2 regions of the Streptosporangium sp. NPDC050284 genome follow, and region 1 is predicted to be linked to the other one. Evidence: riboswitches for the same ligand, from Rfam matches in the RefSeq annotation. Region 1 holds a riboswitch; the other holds the start of a gene.

Region 1 (3,363 bases):
CCGAACTGGCGCGCAAGCTGGGCCGTCCCGCGTACTCGGTACTGCTCGCCGTACGACAGCTCGCCTCCTCCGGGCTGCTCCGCGTCCCGGAGCCCGGTCCGGCCGAGGCCCCCGCCGCGCCGGACCCGCTGCCCAGGCGGACGAAGGGCGCCACGGAGATCCCGGCGGCCGGGACGGGCTCCGTGGAGACGTCGGAGCGGATCCCCAGGGCGAACGGGGACCCGGCCGACGTCAACCTGCTCATCCGGCTCAGGAACGCATTGGAGGCAATGACTTGAGCCCGGTCACATGCCGATAAGGCTACGGACGCTGAAGTTGATCGGAAGGAGGATGCCGGTGGAACTGCGCGAGGAGATACGCCGTGAGATGGCGATGCTGCGAGAACGCGTACCCGACGTGGACGGGAGCATCGCGTGCAGTGTCGACGGCCTGACGATAGCCAGCGACCTGAGAAACGACATCGAGCAGACGGGCGCGCTCTCCTCCGCGGTGCTCGCCCTGAGCCGCCGGATGACGGGCATCGCCGGCAAGGGCGCCTTCGAGGAGACGCTGATCTCCGGAACCAACGGCTACGCGGCGTTCTACGCCGCCGGACCCAAGATCGTTCTCACAGTCCTGGCACGCCCGGGGACCAATCTCGGGCTGCTCAGGCTGGAGGGCCGCAAAACGGCGGACAGACTCGCCGCCGTCAGCTCACGCACATCGATATCCCAGTGATCGGAGACAGTAATGGGCAACATGGACATCTCGCTCAAGGAGATGATGGCGATCGACGGCGCCATCGGCGCGGTCGTCGTCGACTACAACAGCGGAATGGCGCTCGGCGCGCTCGGCGGGTCCAAGGACCTCGACCTCCAGGTCGCGGCCGCGGGTAACACCGAGGTCGTCAGGGCGAAGATGCGGACCATGGAGTCGCTCGGCCTCAAGGACGGCATCGAGGACATCCTCATCACGCTCGGCACGCAGTATCACGTGATCCGCCCGATCTCGGGCCGGAGCGGTAAAGGGCTGTTCCTCTACCTGGCCCTCGACCGGAGCCGGGCCAACCTCGCGCTCGCCCGGCACAGCCTGCGCGGCATCGAGGAGAAGCTCGAAGTCTGATCCTCCGCTGCGGTTCGCGCCCCGACAGGCGCGGACCGCACCGGAACCCTCCGCACCTCGGGGACGGTGACGGAGGGGTCGGTTCTTCTGGGCCGCCACGCCGCCGGGGACGGTGGCGGTGGCGGAGGCCGGTTCTTCCCGGCTGTCGCGCCGTCGGGGTCAGTTCTTCTCCGCGGCCACGCCGTCGGGGACATGCTCGGAGACGTGCTCGACCATGACCTTGGGCTTGCCGAGCCAGGGCCGCGCCTCGGCACTCACCAGCTGGGTCTGCAGGCCGATGCCCAGCTTCCTCGCCATCGCGAAGACGGTCGTCGGCGGCTGGGCCGGGCTGGTGTCCCTGCGGTTCCACGCGCCGGTGGAGAACGCGACGGGGTGGTTCTTGATCCCCGTGCCGTTGCCCCACTTGGTGACGACGTACTGGATGTCGATGTGGCCCATGCCCCCGTTGCCGTCCACGCCGAGTGTGCGGGAGTTGAACGTGCCGCCGGTCAGGTCGGCGAAGGTCTTGGCGTCGATGTCGATCATGATGCCCCGGTTGGAGGGGGTACCCGGGCCGCGGTCGCCGACGAAGAACTTCGCCTTCTTGCCCTTGTAGAGGACGTATCCCTCGGTGAACAGGGGCCAGCTCGGGCTGGCGATCATGCCCTTCTGCATCGGCTTGCCGCTGGCGGGCAGTCCGGTGTCACCGGCCCGGCCCGAGGAGTCGTCCCAGAAGTAGGAGGCCGTGGTCGCACCCTGGAGGAGAACGGCCTCGGTACCGGCGGGCGCGGCGGCCGCGGGGTCGTTCGCGAGGCGGGTGGAGGCGGGGGCCGCGGAGGCGGGAAGCGCCAGGGCGACACCGCCGGAGAGGAGAAGGCTCGCGGCCGTGAGGGCCGCGGCGAGGCCGCGCCCGAGGGAGGTGTTCCTGTACGAGGGTCGCTCGCCCGGACGGGGCTTGTTCAGGTCGTTCTTGTGCATACCAAAGGAGGGGTGCATGGAGAAAGGGCTCTTTCACGAGGGAACGGGGCGGCCGTGTGCGAACACCGAAGGGGTGCACCGGCGGGGACGCGCTCATCGGAAAAGGTGGCGTAGTCGGATCAGCCGATCGCTACGCGGAGCACGGTCCTGAAGATGCCGCGATCAGGCGCGGCGGGTCGAGGGGCGGGGGGCGGCGTGAAAGTTCAGGTGGTCGGTGCGGACAGTGGGTCCACCGACGTGGTGACGCGGTGATCCATGAGGGGATCTCCTCTCCATCTCGTCTACCGGGTTAGCTGACGGGTTCGGGCGGTGGAGTTGCCCTACCGCCGCGCGTTCGCGGCGGATTCACCCCGGAAAATTGGTTCCCCGGCTCCGGAGCCCTGCGGGCCCTCGGGATTCGACGTCGGCCGGCCGCCTCCTCTTGTGAAGGGCAGGTCGCCAACCGATAACAGTGGACACTACCCACCAAATCGGACAAAGCAAAGCAAACACCACGAAAAACCCAGAAGATCTACCTAAAAGCTTCAAGGAAGCCCCATCGATCGCCCCGCCAGGTCGGCACCCGCCCTACCAGCGAGAACGCCTTCCCCATGCCGTCATTCGCCGCGAGAACCCCCGCCCCCGGACCCGCGCGGGGGCCTCCACCGGCGGCCGACAGCCCGTCCCGCCGGACGAAGCTCCTCCCCGAGATCCGGGATGGGCCCCCGGGTCATCCCCGTCCGGTCAGTCCCACCAGAACGACCAGGCGTTCCTGCCCTTGATCTGCTCGGCGTAGTCGATGAGGGTCCCCGCCCCCTGGATGATGCTGTCGGGACAGAACGTCCAGTGTTCCGCCGCGACGTGCAGGGCGTGCTCGGAGGTCGTCGGAGGCGCGGCGACGCTGAGGTCGAGGGTGTTGAAACCCATCCCGACCACCCGCACCCCGAACCTCTCCTCCCAGCTCCGTACGACGGCCGCGAGCGGGACCATCCACTCGTTGTGGTTCAGGGCGCCCTGCCAGCCCATCACGGCCAGGGCGTCGGCCCCGCGCTCCACCGCGACGAGCCCGAGCGGGGTCCTGCGCTCGGCCACCAACCCGGCGTACCAGTCGGCGACCACACCGGGATCGGCGGCGAGCCTTCCCCCGGGCGCCGGGCCCGGACACTCGGGACCGTAGGGGTCGAGAAGTTCGAGCTGGTCCAGGGTCGCCCTCGCGATCCAGTCGGACCACACCTCGGCCATGAACGCGGCGGCGTTGTAGTTGTCGATCTGAGCGGCGGTGTCAGGGGCGATCTGGCCGGCCGACCAGGGCTGGACGGAGTCCTC
Region 2 (3,363 bases), on a different contig from region 1:
ATGGTCGCGAAGGCGCCCTTCTTGATCGCGGCGTTCCACGGCGGGGTGAACGAGGCCAGCTTGGCGGTCAGGCCCGCCTCGCTGAAGTCCTTCACCGTGTCGAAGGAGGTCTTGATGGCCGGGTTGCTCTCGATGATGAGCTGGTTGCTCTTGTCGAAGTAGGCGACGTTGCCGTTCTTCGGCGCCTCCTGCGACAGGATCACGTTGTAGAGCGTGTTCGGGCCGTCGAGGAACTTGGGGTCGGTCTTGCCGGGGTTGGCGGCCTTGAACTTCTCGCCGATCGCCTTGAAGGCGTTCCAGTCCGGCCAGAGCTTGCCGACCTCCTCGCGGTCGGTGGGCAGGCCCGCCTTCTCGAACAGGTCCTTGCGGTAGCACATGGTCATGCCACCGATGTCGGTGCCCAGCGCGAAGAGCTTGTTGTCGGCGTTGATGCCGTTGTCCCACTTCGCTGCGGGGAAGTCGGCCTTACGGCTGTCCAGCCCGTACTCGGCAAGGTCGGTGAAGAACTGCGGGCGGGCCTTCATGAGACCCATCGCGCCCTCGTCCAGGGCGATGATGTCGGCCGCGCCACTGTTGGCCTGCAGGCGCTGGAGCAGCTGCGGAAGATAGACGTCCTCGAAACGGTCGGTCAGGTTCTGGTACTTGACCTGGATGTTCGGGTTCGCCGCGTTCCACGTCTCCACGGCCTTGTCGTAGCCGAAGTTCTCACCGCCGCCGAAGGTGTGCACGGTGATGGTTACCGGCTCGGCCGGGGCGGAGGAACCGCCCTCCGCGGCGGGTGCCGCCGGCTCGCTGGAGCTGCATGACGTGATGGCCAGGGCGGTGGCCGCCATGACCGCGACGGCGGCGAGCTTGCCGTGTCGCTTGTTGTTCAACATTCCGGACCCCTCTCAGGTGGTCGCCCGAATTTCATTGGGAGGCGACATCGCGGACCGGTCCCCGACAAACGCGGTCGTCGCGACGAGATCGTTCCTCAATGTGCTTTTGGGAGCGCTCCCACGAAGAGTGGACGATAGGCAACCAGGACGTCAATATGCCGAAACTCAACCGTTACATCCGGTCGCTTTAGGTGGGACTTTTGGTATGAAAAATGTACATACCTCCCACAAGGGTGATTGGGAGCGCTCCCACCTCACGGGCATACCAGTTGGGGCATTTCGTGGTCGCGCGGGGCTCGCGGGAAGAGCGGAGGGGGCAAGATGGAACGCCGTCAGGGGCACCGCTCGTTCGAGCGGTGCCCCTGGAAGCGTGAGGGCCGCACGCGTTCACCGGCGAGGGGGCCGGGCGGCGGCCAGGGGTCGGCTGGGAGTCAGTCCGAGTAGACCGGGTAGCCGTAACCGACGATCTGGGAGACGGGCCTGACACGCTCCTCGACGACACCGTTGCCGGTGTTACCCTCGATCGTGGTGATCGTGCCGTTCCCGTTGTCCTTCTTCACGAAACCGACGTGGTCGATGCCCTCGATGCTCTTGCCGCCGGCCCAGTCGAAGTAGACGACGGCGCCGGGGGTGGGGGTGGTGCCCCAGTGTCCGTTGTTCTTGAACCACTTGGCGTGGGTGACGGTGTAGGCGTCCCAGCCCATCGTGGGGCGGATGCCGGCCGTCTCGCCGACCCAGGAGACGAACATCGCGCACCAGGGGGCGTTGGCGTACTCGTACACGCTCTTGCCGCCGTCGCGGGCCATGGTCTCCATGGCGCGGGGGCTCGACATGTACCAGGAGTGGAACTTGGTTCCGCCGCCCCGGGAGTTCTCGCGGACGCCGATCTGCTTGGAGGCGATGTCAAGGACCTGGGCGGCCGAGACCTTGGGGAGGCCTTCGGCCACGACCTGCAGGGGGGTCTTCGCGGCACTGGTGCCCTGCGCGCGGGTGTCGGCGGGCGGTGCGTTCACGACACTGTGACTGTCGGCCAGGGCCGCGCCGGTGGTGCCGGTCGCCAGAACGGCGCAGGCGCCCAGGATGGCGCAGGCGGCGCGGGGGGTGGAGGTGAGGCGATGCTTGGTCATGTGGGGGTTCGGCTCCTTGCTTCGCTTCCATACCGCCTACCGGGTTAGCTGACGGGTTCGGGCTGGGAAGTGCCCTACGACGCATGAGTGCGTTGATTCACCCCAGGAACGTGGTTCCCCGGTTCCGCAGACTTCGCGGATTCGGCGGCCGTGCTCACCGATGGCGGAGGGTTCCGCCGGGTGGAGCACGGTCGGGCAATGTGACGGCAATGCACAGACCTGTATAGACCTAGACAATTGCCATGAACAGGACGAACGTACGACAACAGGGCAGACGATTACAAGTAGGACACATTGCTCTGACTTGGTAATACGTCCCAAATGAGGGGGTACGGCAGGGGGCCGCCGGGCGGGGGAAAGGAAGTCGATCATGTCCCTCCGACGTCGGGCGCGTCTTCCCGCGGGGATGGGGAGGGTGTCCGGGATCCCCCGTGTTCACGGCGATTCGGGCTTACCGGGCCCGCCCGCGAAGCGTCGGCCCGGGCGTGCTATCGCGCGAGGAGGAAGGCCTCCATCGAAGATCTTGTGCTCGCCATATTTTCGAACAAATATTCGATAGTAAAAAGTATGCGGACGGTAGGGGTTCTCCCATGAAAGGGCCGGAGAGCGCACGCGGGATCCGTCGGCTCGCGACCATGCCCGGAGGTCCTCCCAACCTCCAGAGGGCTGCGGTTCGAGTTCGGGGCCGACGCCTCCCCGCCCGACGACCTGGTCGACGGACATCCGGTCGTATCCGACCTCGGACGGCGGCCACGGAAAGGCGGAGGCCGGAAAGATCATCTGCAGTCGCGCGTGGTCGGCTGTTCATCCGCAGTTCCCTGCTCCTTAAGGCCACCGGGTTAGGTTGTGCCAGTCGTGAACGGGTCATCGCCCGGCGTGGAGGACGGTCGAGACCACGCGCGGGAGCAGGATTCGGCCATCGCCTGGGTGGAATCCCCGCTGCAGATGCTCTGCGCGGTGGAGGCCCACCACGCCGGGCTGCTCGGCGTCCGCAGCCATCTCGTCCCCCGGGCGAAACTCCGCCCGCTGGCCGTGACAGGCCGCGAACTCGGCCGCCTCACCCTGCCGAGAGGGCTTGAGCTCACCCCGGCACGCCCGGACATGCCCCGGCCTCGCCGGGGTGAGACCTGGGCGGTGGGTGACGCCTTCTCCGGCAAGGTCCAGTTCCGCTGGCTCACCGCGTCCCCCGGCCGGATCGTGATCGTCGACGACGGGCTCGCCACCATCAGGCTCCTGGAACTGCTCACCGGCAGAGCGGGAACGCCCCTGCTGAGGGCGAGGGGGAAGGCGGGAGGGCTCAGGACCGTCCTCGCCACGGCGGCCGGGCTCAGGCTGCGCGCCGCCGCCCGTGCGGGGCG

What was found. A riboswitch is a leader RNA that binds a small molecule or an ion and turns the genes downstream of it on or off. The one in region 1 is predicted to bind cyclic di-AMP.
Region 2: another riboswitch for cyclic di-AMP. It lies ahead of ACIBH4_RS03910 (CHAP domain-containing protein); the one in region 1 lies ahead of ACIBH4_RS14510 (hypothetical protein).

What each region holds. Positions count from the first base shown of each region.
Region 1 is NZ_JBITIZ010000005.1:268,878-272,240, reverse strand. Features, by position in the region: gene ACIBH4_RS14525 (hypothetical protein) at 1-278, shown strand, start outside; gene ACIBH4_RS14520 (roadblock/LC7 domain-containing protein) at 337-717, shown strand; gene ACIBH4_RS14515 (hypothetical protein) at 730-1,101, shown strand; gene ACIBH4_RS14510 (hypothetical protein) at 1,261-2,076, opposite strand; cyclic di-AMP (ydaO/yuaA leader) riboswitch at 2,322-2,471, opposite strand; gene ACIBH4_RS14505 (DUF4253 domain-containing protein) at 2,782-3,363, opposite strand, start outside.
Region 2 is NZ_JBITIZ010000001.1:907,328-910,690, forward strand. Features, by position in the region: gene ACIBH4_RS03905 (extracellular solute-binding protein) at 1-878, opposite strand, end outside; gene ACIBH4_RS03910 (CHAP domain-containing protein) at 1,310-2,005, opposite strand; cyclic di-AMP (ydaO/yuaA leader) riboswitch at 2,024-2,162, opposite strand; gene ACIBH4_RS03915 (hypothetical protein) at 2,861-3,363, shown strand, end outside.